DNA from 4 places in the Pseudomonas sp. B21-032 genome. Region 2 is predicted to be linked to each of the others. Evidence: riboswitches for the same ligand, from Rfam matches in the RefSeq annotation. Region 2 holds a riboswitch; each other region holds the start of a gene.

Region 1 (4,702 bases), 1.2 Mb from region 2:
CTCACTTCGTTGCCGTTGATACGCCCGGGCATCAGGTTGATCGGCGGTTCGGAAAACAGCTCGGCGGCCAGCACCGTGCGCGGCTGGTGGTAAACCTGAGCAGTGGGCCCGCTCTGGACGATGCGCCCTTCATGGAGGATGGTGGTGGTGCCGCCCAGGGCCAGGGCCTCGTTGGGTTCGGTGGTGGCGTACACGGCAATGCAGTGGCGCGCGGCGAACAGCTCGCGCATCTCCTGGCGCAGCTCTTCGCGCAGCTTGTAGTCAAGGTTCACCAGCGGCTCGTCGAAGAGGATCAGTTCGGCATCCTTGACCAGTGCCCGGGCCATGGCCGTGCGTTGCTGCTGGCCACCGGAAAGCTCCAGCGGCAAGCGCTGCAGATACGGTTCGATACGCAGCATCTGCGCGGTCTGCTGGACCTTCTCGCGGATCAGCGCTTCGCCCATGCGCGCCTGGCGCAAGGGCGAGGCGATGTTCTCGAACACACTCAAGGTCGGATAATTGATGAACTGCTGATAGACCATCGACACGTTGCGCTGGCGCACCGGCCGGCCGGTGACATCCTCGCCATTCATCAGCACCCGGCCGCGGTCTGGCCGATCAAGCCCGGCCATCAGGCGCATAAGGCTGGTCTTGCCGGCCAGGGTGCGGCCGAGCAGCACATTGAACGAGCCGGGTTCGAAGCGCAGGCAGGCATCGTCGATGCACAGCTGGTTATCCACGGTACGGCTGACATGCTCAAGGGTGAGCGACATGGCGCGGCCTTCTTGTTGTTAGCGGACAGGCGCCTGCTATAGAGCGAGATTCATGCCAGCGCTGGCCAAGCCGTTGTCGGCAAAGGACTTTCAGCAGATTGTGGCTTTGCCCAGGTTCACTCCTGAACACAAATGAACAACCTTCACTGCACGGTTGAACAGCCGCGGCATTGACAATGAACAGGACTGAACAACACTGGATCACACAAAAACAACAACACTGCCGCCGGCAGAGGACGGGCCCATGGCCGCATCCACCAGCGCCCATGCGCAACTGATCCAGGCGTCCTGGCAGCGCTGCCGCGCCTACGGCCTGGACCACCAGTCGCAACCGCAGTTCGGCGACGCATCTACTGTGCAGGTCAGCGAGCTGCTCGAACGCCAGCACTCGCTGCTGGGCACCACTCGCGACGAGGTGCTGCCGCAGTACGCGCACCTGCTGGGTAACTCCAGCTACCTGATCATGCTCAGCGACGATCACGGCCAGTTGCTCGATGCCTGGGGCACCCGGCGCTTTATCGACCCGCGCCAGCGCCACGGCTTTGTCGCCGGTGCCTGCTGGCGCGAGCAAGGGGTGGGCACCAACGCCATCGGCACAGCCCTGGCCACCGGCGAGGCGGTGCATGTCAGCCAGGACGAACACTTCCTCAAGCTCAACCGCTTCATGGCCAGCGCCGCCGCGCCGCTGTTCGATGCCGAGCGCCAGCTGATCGGCGTGCTCGATGTGTCCAGCGACAGCTACCTGCCGACGGCGCAAACTCAGGGCCTGGTACGGATGATGAGCCAGAGCCTGGAGAACCGCCTGATCCTGGCGCGTTTTGCCGGGCACTACCAACAGCTGAGCTTCAACACCGGGGCCAACAACCTCGACAGCCAATGGGCCGGGCTGCTGGTGATCGATGACCAGGGCCGGGTGCTGGCGGCCAACCGTCGGGCCGACAGTCTGCTTGGGCAGAACCCACTGCAACTGAACCTGGAGCAGTTGTTCCGCACGCCGCTGGCGCAACTGTTGGCCCACCGGGCTGACCAGCCATTTGCGCTGCAGGTGGCCGGGCGCAACCGCTTCCATTGCCTGCTGCATGCCCCCACAGCATCACCCGCAGCAGCGCTCAACCGCCCGCAACCCAGCTGCGATCCGCGTATCGACAAGGCCCTGCGCCAGGCCGGGTTGCTGCTGGAAAAAGACATCCCGCTGTTGATCGAGGGCGAAACCGGCGCCGGCAAGGAGGTCTTTGTCACCGCCCTGCACCGCGCCAGTAGCCGCGCCACGCAGCCATTGATTGCGGTGAACTGCGCGGCGATTCCGGCCGAGCTGGTCGAGTCGGAGCTGTTCGGCTACGAGAAAGGCGCGTTCACCGGCGCCCACCACAAGGGCAACATCGGCCTGATCCGCAAGGCCGACCGCGGCATTCTGTTTCTCGATGAAATCGGCGACATGCCGCTGCCCACCCAGGCACGCCTGCTGCGCTTTCTGCAAACCCGCAGCATCCAGCCATTGGGCAGCGGCGAACCGACGCCGGTGGATATCCGCGTGGTCTCGGCGACCAACCACAACCTCGCCGAACAGGTGCGCCTGGGTCATTTTCGCCAGGACCTGTACTACCGCATCGCCGGCCTGAGCCTGATGCTGCCACCGCTGCGCGAACGCAGCGACCGCCTGGCCCTGATCGAACAGCTCCACCAGCAGTACCGCGAACCGGGGGCACCGACGCAATTGCCCGGCAAAGTGCTGGAACTGCTGCTTCAGCATCCCTGGCCGGGCAACCTGCGACAACTGGCCAGCGTGCTGCAGGTGGCCCTGGCGTTGGCCGGCGAACGGCCGATTGCCGTGGAGCACCTGCCCGACAGTTTCTTTGCCGACCTGCCTGAGGCCAAGCCCGCCGCGCCAGTGCTGGCCACGCCGGCAAACACTGACGATCTCGGCCAGCGCCTGCGTGCCCTCAATGGCAATATCTCGGCCCTGGCCCGGGCCCTCGGCATCAGCCGCACCACCCTGTACAAGCGCCTGCACACCCAGGGCCATGCCGGCGCAGTTGACGAACGCCTGGGCTGATGGTCAGATGCCTGCCAGTTTCAGGTGCCTGCCGCCGCCGTGCGTCAGGTGAAACGGGAAGCCGGTGCGTCGTTATCGACCAGTCCGGCGCTGCCCCCGCAACGGTAAGCGAGTGAAGCATTCAACACGCCACTGTGCCCACAGGCACGGGAAGGCGAATGACTTTACGCCTCGCAAGCCCGGAGACCGGCCTGAAGCCCCACGACTGCATGCAGTCACTTAGGCAAACCTGCGGAGGGCGGGCACGAGCCGGCTACCTGGCGCGTGTTGGCCGGGGCCCTCCTGTGCGCTTCGCGAATATTTTTCGAGAAGTCCATGACAGCAACAACCCCCAAACGTCGCCGCGGCCGCCTCGCCGAAGAGCAAATCCAGAGCAAGCCGGAGTGGTCGCAGATCCCCGAGCATACCCGCCATGTGATGCTCTGCACCGGCCCGCGCTGCGTACAACGCGGTGCCCTGCCACTGTGGAAAGTCCTGCGCCGCGAGCTGCTGGTGGCCAACCGCATCGAAACCACTGACGGCGTGCTGCTGACCCGCAGCCATTGCCAGTTCCCGTGCAACCTCGGCCCGGTGCTGACGGTATATCCGGACCGCTGCTGGTACCGGGTAGCCAACGCCGAAGACGCTCAGCGCCTGGTGCGTGTGCACCTGATCGACGGCCAACCGGTGCCCGAGTTGCTGCTCAACGGCCAGGGCTCATGAGGGGGTTGGGCGCCAGCGTGCTGGCCCTGTTGAGCAGCAGCGCCATGGCCCTGGACTATCAGAACTGCGGACACACCTGGCAACTGCCACAGGAGCGCCCGCAACGCATCCTGGCCCTCAACCAGCACGCCGCCGACCTGCTGCTGGCCCTGGACGCCGGCCCGGCGCTGGCCGCCGTCAGCTATATAGATGATGACGCCCGGGCGCTGACCAGCGGACGCTATCGCGGCGTCCCCCTGCTGTCGCGTCGCTACCCGGCAACCGAAGTGGTCTATGCCCAAGGTTACGACCTGCTGGTCGGCGGCTTTGCCAGCGCCTTTCGTGACCGCGACGGGGTCGCCCCGCGCACCACCCTGCAGGCCAACGGCATCGCCAGCTACCTGCTGGAAAACGCCTGCGCGCCAGCGCCGGAAAACGGCTTTGCCGCCATTGAACAAGACCTGCGCAGCCTTGGCCACCTGTTGCAGCGCCAGGACCTGGCCAGCCAGTTGATCACCCGCCAGCGTCAGGACCTGGCCGCCGCCAAAACCATCGCCGGGCACAGCCCGCCGCTGTTGGTGTTCTACCTCGACAGCGAGGTCAACGGCCTGCAAAGCGAAGGCAAGCGCGGTTTCATCACCCAGTTGATCGACGCAGCAGGCGGGCGCAACCTGTACGCCGAGGTGGAGCTAAACCGGGTTACGGTCGATGCCGAGCGCCTGCTGCGCGCCGATCCTGACGTGATCATCCTTGCCGATGCGGTGTGGTCGCCGGCCGCCGGCAAGCGCGCCTACCTGCGCCAGCACCCGGCGCTTTCGCACCTGCGCGCGGTGCGCGACGACCGCCTGATCGACCTGCCCTTCAGCCATATCGTGCCCGGCGAACACAGCGCCCGTACCGCCCTGACTCTGGCGCGCCAACTGCGCGCCTTGAAGCAACAGCGGCCTTGACCCGTCGCAGCAGAATCCGCTGCCAAACCCACTATTTCAGCTTTACCGGCTGAGCACCCAATGCGCTTCAGCCGGGATTTATCCTTGATCACGTCGACAATAAGCACACAGCCAACCCCGGATGCGTGCCTCGATGCAAACAACAAATACAGTCTTGATGATCCGCCCGGCGCGGTTCGCCTTCAACCCGGACACCGCCCTCAACAACCGTTTCCAGCAAGCCCTGCTCGACCCGCAGCAGGCACAGCAGAAAGCGCTGGAAGAGT
Region 2 (4,702 bases):
CCGCAGAGCGATGGCTCAGCTGTGATTCGAAAGCGGCCAGCTGCGCCGCACTGTAGAACCGCAGCGGCACGCCCAGGCGCCGGGCCAGTTCATGCAGGCCGGGTTCGTCGTGCTTGAGGTCGATGCTGGCAAGGCCCATGACCGCGCCGGGCGGCAGGTCATGGGCGAGCAGGGTGCGGGTGAGCAGCTCGCTCAGGGCATCGGCCGGGCAGCCGCGACGGCAACCCAGGCCGAGGTACAACTGCATCCTCAGGCCTGACTCGAACGGCGGTACAGCCAGGCGCTGATCAGCCCCAGGGCCAGCCAGAACGCGGCGTTGGTCAGCAGCGAGGCGACCTTGAACTCGGCTTCCAGGGCTTCTGGGGCGAGCATCTGGTGGACTTCAGGCTGCGGCGCGCCAATCACGTGAGGCACCACCAGCAACACTGCACCGACTATCTTCAGCAGCCAGTTGTGGGCGAATACGATCAAGGCCAGACCGACGGCGGTGGCGGCAGCCGTGCCGACCCACCAGGCTTGGCGCTGGGCCAGGTCGGCGGCAGCAGTACCCGGCAGCTCTGGGGGCAGGCCCAGGGTCGGCGCCAGGCAGAACACGGCAAAACCGCCCAGGCCCCAGAGCGCGCCGCTGATCACGCTCTTCGGTGCGCGCAGGGTGTAGAGCGCGGCGAGGATCAGGGCGAAACCGACCGCCACCACCAGGTTGCCGCCGGTGGTCGACAGCACCCGCTGCCAGCCGTCTTCCGGCGACCAGGCTTCGCTGTCGTGATGATGCTCGGCGGTCCCGGCCGCATGTTCATGGGGCGCCTCGACCGCAGGCGCGGCGCTTTCATAGGTTTCCGCCTGGAGAATCAACGGCGCGACCCAGAAGCTTTGCAGCAGGGTCAGCAGCAGGGCGGCCAGCAGGCCGGTAAAGCCTGCGGTACTGGCAATACGCTTGATCATCGGGGCAGCACTCAGTGGCAAGGGAAGGCGGCGCTGTGGCGGGTATCGTGGGCAGCGTTGTGCACCGCTTCGATGTGCGAGAAACCGGCGAAGTACACCAGGCACAGGCCCAGCAGCGAGGCGCCGACAGCAACCAGCAGGCGCTGGCTGAGGCTTGACGGGGTAACGGCTTGGTTAATGGCGGTACTGGTACGCATGGCGCTTTCCTCTTGGTGTTGTCGGCAACAGGCAAGCGCAGCGAACCCCTGCGCGGCGTTCGCCCAGGGGTTGTAACAGCGCCCGCCCACCGCGGGTTTGTTCGGTCAAGCGTTGGGCCGGTCTCCGGGCTGGTGAGGGTTGGCCGCTGGCCACACCACAGGCGTCACCTTCCCATGCCAGACAGCGGGCACAGTGGCTCTGACGCTTTTCTCACTTACCGTTGCGGGGGCAGCACCGGACTTGCCATACACCCTATAAAAAGCGTACGACGCACCGGTTTCCCAGTTTCACCCTCAAGGGGCACCCAAACGAATGGCGTTAGCAAATCACGGGCGCGGGCAGGCGTCAATCGTGACAGCAGTTGACCGCTCACCGGGCACTGCGTAGCCTAGCCGCTTCGAGGTTCTTCGGCGCTGGCCGAAGCTAAGACGGGAACGCGGTTCAAGCCGCGGCTGCCCCCGCAACTGTAAGCATTGAAGGGTTCGACACAGCCACTGCAGCACGTGCGGGAAGGCGTCGTTCGACTGGCCACGGCGCCGGTGCAATGCAAGCCAGGAGACCTGCCTCGAACAGTTTCCGACATTCAACCGGGCGGGGTGATCCGGTGGCGAACAGGCCAGGTGCACAACACCTTTGGCGCTCGTCCCGCATGCCCGCCATCCTGCCAAGGGCATCGAAATGAAAACACTGGCCAAACTCCCCGTCACCATCGTTACCGGCTTCCTCGGCTCGGGCAAGACCACGCTGCTGCGGCACATGCTCGACAACGCCCAGGGGCGGCGCATCGCGGTGATCGTCAACGAGTTTGGCGAGCTGGGCATCGACGGCGAAATCCTCAAGCAATGCAGCATCGGCTGCACTGAAGAAGAGGCCAGCGGCCGCGTCTATGAGCTGGCCAACGGCTGCCTGTGCTGCACCGTGCAGGAAGAGTTCTTCCCGGTGATGCGCGAGCTGGTGGCGCGTCGCGGCGACCTCGACCATATCCTCATCGAAACCAGCGGCCTGGCCCTGCCCAAGCCCCTGGTACAAGCCTTCCAGTGGCCAGAAATCCGTAACGCCTGCACCGTTGATGCGGTGATCACCGTGGTCGACAGCCCGGCGGTTGCCGCCGGCACCTTTGCCGCCTACCCGGAGCAGGTCGATGCGCAGCGCAAGCTCGACCCCAACCTTGACCACGAATCGCCACTGCACGAGCTGTTCGCCGACCAGCTGGCCAGCGCCGACCTGGTGGTGCTGAACAAGGCCGACCTGATCGCCGCCGACGACCTGGCCAAGGTTCGCGCTGAAGTCGAAGAAGAGCTGCCGCCGGCGGTCAAGGTGATCGAAGCCAGCAGCGGCCGCCTGCCGCTGGAAGTGTTGCTGGGCCTGGGCGCCGAATCCGAGGCGCACATCGATGGCCGCCGCACCCACCACGACTCGCACCACGACGGTGACGATCACGACGACCATGACCACGACGCCTTCGACTCGATCTCCATCGAGCTGCCGCAAGCCGACGAAAGCCTGCTGCTCGACGCCCTGACCCAACTGGTGGTGCAACACGGTATCCTGCGGGTCAAAGGTTTTGCGGCGATCCCGGGCAAGCCGATGCGCCTGCTGATCCAGGGCGTAGGCACCCGTTTCGACAAGCACTTCGACCGTGCCTGGCGCAGCGAAGAGCCGCGCACCACGCGCCTGGTGCTGATCGGCCAGGAGCTGGATGCGCCGCAGCTGCAAGCGAGCCTGCGCGCCGCCCTGGGCGCTTGACCCATGCACCTGCTGCGGACCCAGCCCGGTGGTTTTGTACCGGACGACAGCATTGCCGACCTCGGCCAGACCCCGGCCGAGCTGGTAATCCTCTGCAGCGGTGACTCACACCTGGCGCTGCTGGCCGAAACCGCCCAGCAGTTGCCCGAGGATTTCCCCAGCCTGCGTCTGGCCAACCCCATGCAGGTACAGAATCATGCCTCGGTCGACCTGTATGTCGACCAGGTGCTGCGCCATGCCAAGGTCATCCTGGTGTCGCTGCACGGCGGCGTCGGTTACTGGCGCTATGGTGTGGAGCAACTGCTGGAACTGGCCGCGCGTGGCGTGCAGTTGATCCTGGTGCCCGGCGACGACCGCCCTGACCCGGAACTGACCCGCCTGAGCACGGTGGCGGCCGAGCAGGGCGAACGGCTCTGGCACTTTTTGCGCCAGGGCGGCAAGGCCAATGCCCTTAACCTGTTCAACTGCCTGGCCAGCCAGTACCTGCAGCGCGACTACCCGTGGAGCGAACCGCAGCAACTGCCGCGCACCGCGGTGTACCACCCGCGCAAGGCCGCTGCGGCGCTGCAGGACTGGTTCGGCGAGTGGCAGGTCGAGCAGCCGGTGGTGCCGATCCTGTTCTACCGCTCGCACCTGCAGGCGGCCAACACGGCCTTTATCGATACCTTCTGCCAGCGTTTGCAACTGGCCGGGCTCAACCCCTTGCCGATCGCCGTGGCCAGCCTCAAGGAGGCCGGTTGCCTGCAGCAGGTCGAAGACTGGCTGGACCAGGTCGACGCTGCGCTGATCATCAACACCACAGGCTTTGCCCAGTCCAGCCCCGAGCAGCCGCACCTGCGCCCGTTTCGCCGCGACATCCCGGTGTTACAAGCGATCTGCGCCCAGGACAACGAACCGGCCTGGCAGGCCAGCGAGCAGGGCCTGGGTGCCCGTGACCTGGCCATGCACATCGCCTTGCCGGAGCTGGACGGGCGCATCATCACCCGCCCGGTCAGCTTCAAGGACCTGGCCTGGCGCAGCGAGCGCAGCCAGTCCGACGTGGTCTGCTACCGCGCCCAGCCCGAACGCATGGACTTTGTCGCCGAGCTGGCGCGGCGCTGGTGTGCGCTGGCGCAGATACCCAACGGGCAGAAGCGCGTGGCGCTGATCCTCGCCAATTACCCGACCCGCGATGGTCGCATCGGCAATGGCGTGGGCCTCGATACCCCGGCGGCGGCGCTGAACATACTGCGCGCCTTGCAGGCCCAGGGCTATCCGCTGGCGCCCTTGCCCGACAGCGGCACGGCGCTGATCCAGGCCTTGCTCGGCGGCGTCAGCAATGACCTGGACAGCCTTGACCTGCGCCCGTGCATGCAGAGCATGGCCCTGGACGATTACCTGGCGGCCTTTGCTACCTTGCCCGAGGCCAACCAGATCGCTGTGCGCGAGCGCTGGGGCGAACCGAGCCAGGACCCGATGTGGCGCAGCGGGCGGATGATGATCGCCGGCCTGCGCTACGGCCTGACTTTTGTCGGCATCCAGCCGGCCCGTGGCTACCAGTTGGACCAGAGCGCGGTCTATCACGACCCGGACCTGGTGCCGCCGCATGGCTACCTGGCGTTCTATTTCTGGCTGCGCCATGGCTTTGCCGCTGATGCGCTGATCCATGTCGGCAAGCATGGCAACCTGGAATGGCTGCCAGGCAAGGGCGTCGGGCTGTCCGATAGCTGCTGGCCGGACGCCTTGCTCGGGCCGCTGCCGAACATTTACCCGTTTATCGTCAACGATCCGGGCGAGGGCGCCCAGGCCAAGCGCCGTACCCAGGCGGTGATCATCG
Region 3 (4,702 bases), 850 kb from region 2:
ACGGCTGCTACATCTGCGTCGACGGCCAGAACTACGCCTGGCGCGATGGTGAAGGGGTGATTTTCGACGAGACCTACATCCACTACGCCTCGAACCAGACCGAGCACAACCGCATCATACTCTTCTGTGACGTCGAGCGCCCGCTCAAGTACCGCTGGGCCACGGCGTTCAACCGCTGGTTCAGCAAGAACGTGATGGCAGCCGCGGCGGCGCCGAACGATGCCGGCGACAAAACCGGCGGCATCAACCGCCTGTTCACCCGCATCTACAAGATCCGCGAACGCGGCAAGGCCCTGAAAAAACGCAACCGCACCCGCTACTACCTGGAGAAATGGGCAGTGGTGGCGGCGTTGGTGCTGGTGTTCATCTACATCTGATTCAGACCGCTGTCGCTGGCAAGCCAGCTCCTTGTAGGAGCGGGCTTGCCCCGCGATGGCACCCCTGCCAAAGTCCTGCCTTTTCCCGACCATCGACCAACGGCGCCCCGCCGGCAAAAAAACTAGCTTCACTGTTCTAGTTGCCAACCACACCAAGGTGAAGACAATGAGCATGATGGACTGGGATGCCTACCGTAAGCAGTTGATGGCCGGCATCGGCGATCTCAAGCAACTCTCTCCCGACACGGTCAACGGCTACATGACCGCCAGCGGCGCCGGGGCCAAGACCAACCACCTGGATGCCAAGACCCGCGAGCTGATCTCGCTGGCCGTGGCGGTCACCACCCGCTGCGACGGCTGCATCGCCGTGCATTCGGCCCAGGCGGTCAAGCACGGCGCGAGCCGCGAGGAAATCGCCGAAGCCCTGGGCGTGGCCGTGGCCATGAACGCCGGGGCGGCGCTGGTGTACTCGGCGCGGGCACTGGATGCCGTGGGCAAGGCCGGGCAGTAAGGCCGACCCTGAGTGCGCGGCCTGCGCCGCGCCTCACCCACTTCCTGGCGTTTTCGCATAAGCTAGCGGGCGAACCGTTTCCAGGACACCCCATGATCCACATCCGCCCCATGACCGCCGCTGACTTCGAGCTCTTCTGGCCGACCTTCCAGGCCATCGTCAGCGCCCGCGAAACCTACGCCTTCGACCCGGCGATGAGCCAGGAGCAAGCCCGCCAGCTGTGGCTCGACGCACCGTTGCAGACCCTGGTGGCCGAAGAAGATGGCGTGCTGCTCGGTTCCTACTTTCTCAAGGCCAATGCCGCCGGCCCCGGCAACCATGTCAGCAATTGCGGCTACATGGTCAGCGACGCCGCCCGTGGCCGCGGCGTGGCGCGCTTGATGTGCGAACACTCGCAGCGCCTGGCGCGGCAACTGGGTTTCCTGGCCATGCAGTTCAACTCGGTGGTGTCCAGCAACGAGGTGGCGGTGGCCTTGTGGCAGAAGCTCGGCTTTGCCATCGTCGGGCGCTTGCCCAACGCCTACCGGCATGCGCGCCTGGGGCTGGTGGACAGCCTGGTGATGTACAAGTGGCTTGAGGAGCCGAAGCAGCCAATGCTGATCGGGCGCAAGAACATCGAGGCGGTGGTGTCGCGCAAGCGCGGGCGTTGAATCGATAGTGGCGATACTCTGGCGAACTGACCTGCTCATTTGCCCAAGCCGTTGACTGCAAAGGTTTTCGGTGTTCAGATGCGCGCCAGTTTCAGGTGTCCTGCGCCGCCGTGCGCAGGGTGAAACGGGAAGCCGGTGCGTCATGCAAATGACTAGTCCGGCGCTGCCCCCGCAACGGTAAGCGAGCGAAGCCTTCGAAACACCACTGTGCCTTGGCATGGGAAGGTGAAGGCCTTCATGACCCTCGCAAGCCCGGAGACCGGCCTGAAGCTTCTGTTTGGCAACCCCGCGGTGGGCGGGCGCAGGCCGGTTGGCGTCCGCCTGCGCGTGCGCCATGCCTCCATGCGTTGTTCCCTCCGGGATTCATTCTTCCTGTTGACTGTGGAACGACATGTCCCGTATCTCCAAGCTTCACACCCTGGCGGCCAATGCCCTGGCCCCCTGCCTGGCCTTCTCTGCGCCAGCTTTCGCCGATGACCCCAGCCCCTCTGCGCTGGCGCTGCCCTCGACGGCCATCACCAGCAGCAGCGACAACGAATCCGTCAGCCTGGCCACCCCGCTGCCCGCCGGCTCGCGCCTGAACCTCAGCGCCATGGACACCCCGGCCAGCACCAGCAGCCTGGGCAGCGAGGCCATCGACGGGCGCAACAACCTCACCGTGCAGGATGCCGTGACGCGCTCGCCGGGCATCACCTCGGTGGCCACCCCGGGCAACGGCAACACGGCGCTGTCGGCCCGTGGCTTCAGTGGCCACGGTTCGGTGATGACCCTGTTCGACGGCGCGCGGATGTACACCGGCGCCGGCACCCAGAGCTTTCCGGTCGACCCGTGGATGATCGAGCGCATCGACGTGATCCGCGGCCCGGCCTCGGTGCTGTACGGCGAAGGCGCCACGGGTGCGGTGATCAACGTGATCCCGAAAAAACCCTTTGCCGGCGAGATCCGCAACCACCTGCGCCTGGGCTACGGCTCTTACGACCGCCAGCAACTGGGCCTGGACAGCGGCGGTTCGCTGAGCGAGCGGCTGAGCTACCGGGTGACCCTCAACCGCCAGCAAAGCAACGGCTGGATCGACCGTGGCGACTCGAAGAACCTGGCCATGAGCGCCGCCCTGCGATTCGACGCCAGCGACGACCTGAGCTTCACCCTGGCCCACGAGCGCGGCGACGCCGAGCCGATGAACTACTTCGGCACGCCGCTGATCGACGGCCACTACCGCGACAGCCTGAGCAAGAAGAACTACAACCTCAAGGATTCGTCCCAGCACTACCACGACGAGTGGACGCGCTTTAACACCGACTGGAGCATCAGCGACTCGATCAGCGCCAGCAACCAGCTCTACTACCTCAAAAGCCGCCGGCACTGGCGCAACGCCGAGGACTACAGCTGGAACAGCGGCGTTGGCCAGCTTGAGCGCGGCAGCTACCTGGAGATCAAGCACGACCAGGAACAGCTCGGCGATCGCCAGAGCTTCACCTTCGACCACTCGCTGTTTGGCCTGGCCAGCAAGACCGTGGTCGGCGCCGAGTACAACCGCATTCGTTTCGGCATCGACAGCAACTCGCCGTACAACGACATCGGCGGCGATTTCATCGACCCGTGGCAGCCGGCGCCGGGCTACTTCCACAGCGCCAGCCCGACCCGCGCGCAAACCGACAGCACCACCCGCACCTTCGCCCTGTTCGCCGAGAACCGCACCCAGTTGTCGGAGCGCTGGTCGCTGGTCACCGGCATTCGTCGCGACCAGAACCACATTGACCGCAACAACCTGGTCAACGACACCCGCAGCGACCGCAGCCTCAATGGCGGTAACTGGCGCGCCGGCCTGGTGTTCGCGGTGAATGAGCAACTGAGCCTGTACGGCCAGTACTCCACCAGCGAGGATGGCGTCAGCGACCTGGTGACCCTGAGCCCGACCCAGCAGCAGTTCGACCTGACCGAAGCCAAGCAGACCGAGTTCGGCCTCAAGCAGCTGTTCTGGGACGGCCGTGGCGAGTGGACCCTGGCGGCTTATCACATCGTCAAGAAGAAGCTGCTGGTCGACAACCCCGACACCCACCAGAAAGAACAGGCCGGCCAGCAGACCTCCGATGGCCTGGAAGCGACCCTGGAACTGGCCCTGGCCAACCAGTGGCATGTTTCGGCCAACGCCTCGGTGGTACGCGCCAAATACGACGACTTCGACCAGGTAGTGAACGGCCAGAGCGTTTCCCGCGCCGGCAACCGCCCAAGCAACGTGCCACGGCGCACCGCCAACCTGTGGGTCAGCAAGGGCTTTGGCGACGACGTCGATGCCGGCCTGGGCCTGCGTTATGTCGATGAGCGCTATGCCAACACCGCCAACTCCCAGAGCGTGCCGGGCTTTACCGTGGTCGATGCCAACCTGGGCTGGCAGGTGCTGCCGGATGTGCGCCTGGGCTTGCAGTTGAATAACCTGCTGGACCGGCGTTATGCGGCCACCGCGCATAGCGGCGAGCAGTGGTTGATGGGGCAGCCGCGGTCGTATTTTGCGACGCTGGATTACACGTTCTGAGGTGAGGCCATCGCGGGGCAAGCCCGCTCCTACACAGGCTGTGGGAGCGGGCTTGCACCGCTAATCCGGCAAGCTATAACGCTCGGCAAAGTACTGGCGAAAAAACTCCACCGCCACCCGCACCTTGGCCGAGCTGGCCAAGGGCGAGGTGTACACCGCCCAGATGTCCGCCGGCTGGTGATACTCCGCCAGCACCTGCACCAGGCGCCCGTCGGCCAGGCTGTCGTGCACATCCCACCACGAGCGCAGCAAAATCCCGCGGCCATCCAGGCACCACTGGTGCGCCACTTCGCCGTGGTTGCTTGACAGGCTGCCGGTCACCCGCACGCTCTCCTCGCCATTGGGCCCTTGCAGCTGCCAGACACCAAACGGGTGGTCGCGCTCTTTGATTACCAGGCAATCATGGCTGGCCAGCTCGGCCAGCACCCCGGGCGTGCCGCGCCGGGCCAGGTAGGCCGGCGAGGCACAGAGTACCCGGCGGTTCCGGGCCAGCGGCTTGGCAATCAGGTTGGGGGCGATGGCATTGCCGACGCGTATGTCCAGGTCGACGCCCTCTTCGATCAGGTCCACCAGGCGGTCATGCACGTCCAGGCGTACATCCAGGCGCGGGTAGCGCTCGGCCAGTTCCGAC
Region 4 (4,702 bases), 1.3 Mb from region 2:
CAAAGCGCACCGCTGGCGGCAACGCCGCATCGCAACTGGCGCCCAGGGCCGCTGCGGCAGCATCCAGCCGCGCATCAAGGTCGTTCAGTTCACTGGCTTGCACCAGCCCCAGGTGACGGCTCGGCAATTCGATGCCGGTTTCTCGCGACAGCCCACCGTACCAGCGCAGCCCCTCGGTCAGGCTGCCTTCAAGCAACTGGGCATGGCGCAGGGTACCGACACGGTTGGCCAACACCCCGGCAAACGGCAGGTCCGGCTGATAGCGCGCCAGGCCCAGGGCCAGGGCGCCGAAGGTCTGGGCCATGGCGGTGCCATCGATCACCGCCAGCACCGGCACGCCAAAATGCCGGGCCAGGTCGGCGCTCGATGGCGTGCCATCGAACAGGCCCATGACCCCTTCGATGAGGATCAGGTCGGCCTCGCCCGCCGCCTCCCACAATAGCCGGCGGCTTTCCTGCTCGCCGACCATCCACAGGTCGAGCTGATACACCGGCGCACCACTGGCGCGCTCGAGGATCATCGGGTCAAGAAAGTCCGGGCCGCACTTGAACACGCGGACCTTGCGCCCCTGGTTGCGATGCAGGCGCGCCAGTGCGGCGGTCACCGTGGTCTTGCCCTGGCCGGAGGCCGGTGCGGCGATCAATACCGCCGGGCAATGGCGCGCATCACTCATAGTTCGACGCCCTTCTGGGCGCGGATGCCGGCCTGGAAGGCGTGCTTGATCATGCCCATTTCGGTGACGGTGTCGGCCAGTTCGATCATTTCGTCTTTGGCCGCGCGACCGGTGACGATCACGTGCTGCATCGGCGGGCGCGCCTGCAGGTCGCTGAGCACCTGGTCGAGGTCGAGGTAGCCGTGCTTGAGGGCGATGTTCAGTTCATCAAGCACCACGAAGGCGATCGACGGGTTCTGGAGCATCTGCCGCGACACTGCCCAGGCAGCTTCGGCGGCAGCGATGTCGCGCTGGCGGTCCTGGGTTTCCCAGGTAAAGCCCTCGCCCATCACGTGGTAGCGCACCTGCTCGGGAAAGCGCCGGAAGAACAGCTCTTCGCCAGTGCTGTTGCGGCCCTTGATGAACTGCACCACGCCACACTGCATGCCGTGGCCCATGGCCCGGGCGAGCATGCCGAAGGCCGAACTGCTCTTGCCCTTGCCGTTGCCGGTAAGTACCAGCAGCAAGCCGCATTCGTTGGGCGAGTTGGCGATGCGCTCGTCGATCACGGCCTTTTTGCGCTGCATGCGCGCCAGGTGGCGTTCGTCGCGCTCGGTGGATTCAGTCATGAGGTTCTCCGCAAACCACTGTCGGCCGATCTCACCGAACGCAGCAGCCGACGGCTGCTCAGCGTATCGAAGGAACGGGCGTGACAGATGAATGGATATGGCAGACGGAAAACGCGCAGGGCTGCGGCACAGGCCGGAGGAACCGCGCATCACCCTCCGTGATGCCGTTGGCTGTTACAGGCCGGTCTCCGGGCTTGTGAGCGGGGCCATCGACACCCGGGGCTGCGCGCCTTCCCGGACACGAATGCCCAGTGGCCCTGCACAGCCTTGACTCACCTACCGTTGCGGGGGCAGCGCCGGATTCGCGCGTTTTACGCGCCCACCGGCTTCCCTGTTTCACCCTGCCAGGCCATCGCCTGCAGAGCACCTGAAACAAGTCGCGAAGGTTAGAGGGTTGCACCCGGAGCGTCAATGAAAGGCGCTGCACTGGCCTGGATCAATGGCGCCTTTGTCATCTTGTGCAACACTGACTTCAGTGATATCAAATAGCCATACCTCGGCTGTACTCGATCACAACTATAAGGGAGAGCAGCATGCAAGGCCTGATCATCAATAATGCGCGCCTGGAGTTCCTGCGCCCGGCCCTGGAACGCTGGGTCGATTGCATCGACCGCTTCAACCAGACCCTGGGGGACGGTGAGGCGCCCTATTGGCACGGCGCCCAGGCCAACCTCGGGCTGCTCTCGGCCGCCGCCTGGCAGGCCGAGCTGGTGACCCTGCAGCAGCACCAGAGCAAGAAGCAGCGCGATGACGGCGATCGCGAAGGCCGCTGCGACCTGTACATCGCCAACCGCGAAGAGGCCGCCTACCTGCAGGCCAGCCAGCGCTGGCCACGCATCGCCAAGCTCGACCTGAATAACGCCCTGGGCGAAACCGTCCAGGCTGCTCGGCAAATTGCCGCGCCCAGCCAGCTTAAAGTCGCTGCGTTGTTCGCCAGCCCCTGGAAAGCCGGCCAGCACGCCAGCCCCGAAGAGCTGCAGGACCTGGTCGACGACCTGCAAAAGCATAACGCCTGCGCCATCGCCTGGTACTTTCCCTACGCCTACCGCAAGCTGCACAACGAAGCCGGCCAGTATCACCCCGGCATCGCCCTGTTGCTCAAGCAGGCCTGACCCGGGGAACCTCCCACGCCTGGCGTGCCTCTACTGGCAATAGCGGCCATCATTGCGAGGGAAACGACATGGGTATCAAGCCGATTGCACTGCTGCTGGCAGTGACTGCGGGGTTAAGCGGCTGCGGCGAGAACGCCCGCCTTGAGGTCAGCGACGGGGTCGGCCCGTCGCCGCAATTGCCCGAACCGAACAAGACCCTGATCCCCACCGTCAACATCGCCCCCGCCATTGGCTGGCCCCAGGGCATGACGCCCAAGGCCGCGCCCGGCACCCAGGTGGCGGCCTTCGCCGCAGGCCTGGACCACCCGCGCTGGCTCTATGCCCTGCCCAACGGCGACATCCTGGTGGCCGAAACCAATGCCCCGCCCAAGCCCGATGACGGCAAGGGCATTCGCGGCTGGGTGATGGGCAAAGTCATGGACCGCGCCGGCGCCGGCGTGCCCAGCGCCAACCGCATCAGCCTGCTGCGCGACAGCGACCACGACGGCGTGGCGGAAACCCGCACGACCTTTATCGAGAACCTCAATTCACCGTTCGGCATGGCCCTGGTCGGCAATGATTTCTACGTTGCCGACACCGATCGCCTGCTGCGCTTTCACTATGAACCCGGCACGACTTCGATCAAGGGCCCAGGTACAGCCGTGGCCGAACTACCGGGCGGCACGCTGAACCATCACTGGACCAAGAACGTGATCGCCAGCCGTGACGGCAAGAAGCTCTACGTCACCGTCGGCTCCAACAGCAATGTCGGCGAGAACGGCATGGACCAGGAAAAAGGCCGCGCGGCGATCTGGGAAGTCGACCCGGCCAGCGGCCAGACGCGGATCTTCGCCTCGGGCCTGCGCAACCCCAACGGCCTGGCCTGGGAGCCGCACACCGGACAGCTGTGGACCGCAGTCAACGAGCGTGACGAGATCGGCAGCGACCTGGTGCCCGACTACATTACCTCGGTCAAGGATGGCGGCTTCTATGGCTGGCCCTACAGCTATTACGGCCAGCACATCGATCAGCGGGTCAACCCGTCTGATCCGAACCTGGTGGCCAGCGCCATTGCCCCGGACTATGCGGTGGGGCCGCACACGGCGTCGCTGGGCCTGACCTTCGCCGAAGCAGGGGTGCTGCCGGCACCGTTCGAGCAAGGCGCGTTCATTGGCCAGCATGGCTCGTGGAACCGCAAGCCGCACAGTGGCTACAAGGTGATCTTCGTACCCTTCAGCACTGCCGGCAAACCTGCGGGCAAGCCGATCGACGTGCTCAGCGGGTTTCTCAATGATGAAGGCAAGGCCATGGGCCGGCCGGTCGGGGTGATCAACGATCAGCGCGGCGGGCTGCTGGTAGCCGATGATGTCGGGAACACGATCTGGCGGGTGAGCAAGGCCCGGTAAGCCGGGGGAGCTTAGCGTTTGCGGCAGAGGGTCAAGCCATCGCCAATCGGCAGCATCGACAGGTCCACCCGTGGGTCGTCCTTGAGCGTGCGGTTCAAGGCCTGAATGGCGCGGGTGTCTTCGCTGTGCGGGTTTTGCTCAAGCACCCGCCCGCTCCACAAGGTGTTGTCGAACAGTACCAGCCCGCCCACTCGCAGCAGTCGCAGGGCCTCTTCCAGATAGTGCGGGTAGTTGGCCTTGTCGGCATCGATGAAGATCAGGTCGTAGCGCGCTGATGGCAGTGTCGCCAGGGTCTGCAACGCCGGCGCCAGGCGTAGCTCGATGCGCTCGGCGACTCCAGCCTCCTGCCAGTAGCGCCAGGCCACGGCGTTGTAGCTGCCTTCAAGGTCGCAACAGAGCAACTGCCCGTGTGCCATGGCCTGAGCCATGCACAAAGCGCTGTAGCCGGTGAAAGTACCCACCTCGATCACCCGCTCGGCACCGATCAGGCGCACCAGCAGCGCCAGCAACTGGCCTTGCTCCGGTGCCACCTGCCAGCGTGCTTCGGCCAGGGCCTGGGTTTCTTCACGCAAACGGGCGAGCAACGGCGTCTCGCGCAGCGACACGCTTTGCAGGTAGTGGTAGAGGGGGTCGTCGAGGTAGAGCGTCTGGGCGGTCATCGTCTACCTCGCACAGGTCAGGGGTTGCGCGCCAGGTGCGCTGGCTGCAGCACCCGCTTGGCGTTCAGGTAGGTCTTTTGCCAATAGCTGTTGGACAGGTAGTCCAGGCGCACCGTTCCGCCGGTGGCCGGGGCATGGACGAAGCGCCCTTCGCCGACATAGATACCGGCATGGCTGACCTGCGAGCCACCATTGGTGGCAAAGAACACCAGGTCGCCGGACTGCAGGTCGTTGCGCTCGATGCTCGGTGCGCGGATGCCGATCA

Evidence for each region. Region 2 has a riboswitch for cobalamin ahead of LOY54_RS14620 (CbtB domain-containing protein). Riboswitches for the same ligand answer to the same signal wherever they lie in the genome.
Region 1: another riboswitch for cobalamin. It lies ahead of LOY54_RS08860 (ferredoxin); the one in region 2 lies ahead of LOY54_RS14620 (CbtB domain-containing protein).
Region 3: another riboswitch for cobalamin. It lies ahead of LOY54_RS10635 (TonB-dependent siderophore receptor); the one in region 2 lies ahead of LOY54_RS14620 (CbtB domain-containing protein).
Region 4: another riboswitch for cobalamin. It lies ahead of cobO (cob(I)yrinic acid a,c-diamide adenosyltransferase); the one in region 2 lies ahead of LOY54_RS14620 (CbtB domain-containing protein).

What each region holds. Positions count from the first base shown of each region.
Region 1 covers NZ_CP087180.1:1,921,000-1,925,701, reverse strand. The annotation lists gene LOY54_RS08870 (ABC transporter ATP-binding protein) at 1-752, opposite strand, end outside; gene LOY54_RS08865 (sigma-54-dependent Fis family transcriptional regulator) at 997-2,805, shown strand; cobalamin riboswitch at 2,811-3,015, shown strand; gene LOY54_RS08860 (ferredoxin) at 3,121-3,507, shown strand; gene LOY54_RS08855 (ABC transporter substrate-binding protein) at 3,504-4,436, shown strand; gene ctlX (citrulline utilization hydrolase CtlX) at 4,570-4,702, shown strand, end outside.
Region 2 covers NZ_CP087180.1:3,163,376-3,168,077, reverse strand. The annotation lists gene LOY54_RS14630 (cobalamin biosynthesis protein) at 1-247, opposite strand, end outside; gene LOY54_RS14625 (CbtA family protein) at 250-942, opposite strand; gene LOY54_RS14620 (CbtB domain-containing protein) at 954-1,139, opposite strand; cobalamin riboswitch at 1,237-1,463, opposite strand; cobalamin riboswitch at 1,524-1,723, shown strand; gene cobW (cobalamin biosynthesis protein CobW) at 1,819-2,886, shown strand; gene cobN (cobaltochelatase subunit CobN) at 2,890-4,702, shown strand, end outside.
Region 3 covers NZ_CP087180.1:2,310,138-2,314,839, reverse strand. The annotation lists gene lpxO (lipid A hydroxylase LpxO) at 1-377, shown strand, start outside; gene LOY54_RS10645 (carboxymuconolactone decarboxylase family protein) at 544-888, shown strand; gene LOY54_RS10640 (GNAT family N-acetyltransferase) at 981-1,538, shown strand; cobalamin riboswitch at 1,615-1,821, shown strand; gene LOY54_RS10635 (TonB-dependent siderophore receptor) at 1,930-4,071, shown strand; gene LOY54_RS10630 (LysR substrate-binding domain-containing protein) at 4,132-4,702, opposite strand, start outside.
Region 4 covers NZ_CP087180.1:4,490,050-4,494,751, forward strand. The annotation lists gene LOY54_RS20690 (cobyrinate a,c-diamide synthase) at 1-673, opposite strand, end outside; gene cobO (cob(I)yrinic acid a,c-diamide adenosyltransferase) at 670-1,281, opposite strand; cobalamin riboswitch at 1,443-1,667, opposite strand; gene LOY54_RS20700 (hypothetical protein) at 1,815-2,393, shown strand; gene LOY54_RS20705 (sorbosone dehydrogenase family protein) at 2,462-3,778, shown strand; gene LOY54_RS20710 (O-methyltransferase) at 3,790-4,437, opposite strand; gene LOY54_RS20715 (C40 family peptidase) at 4,455-4,702, opposite strand, start outside.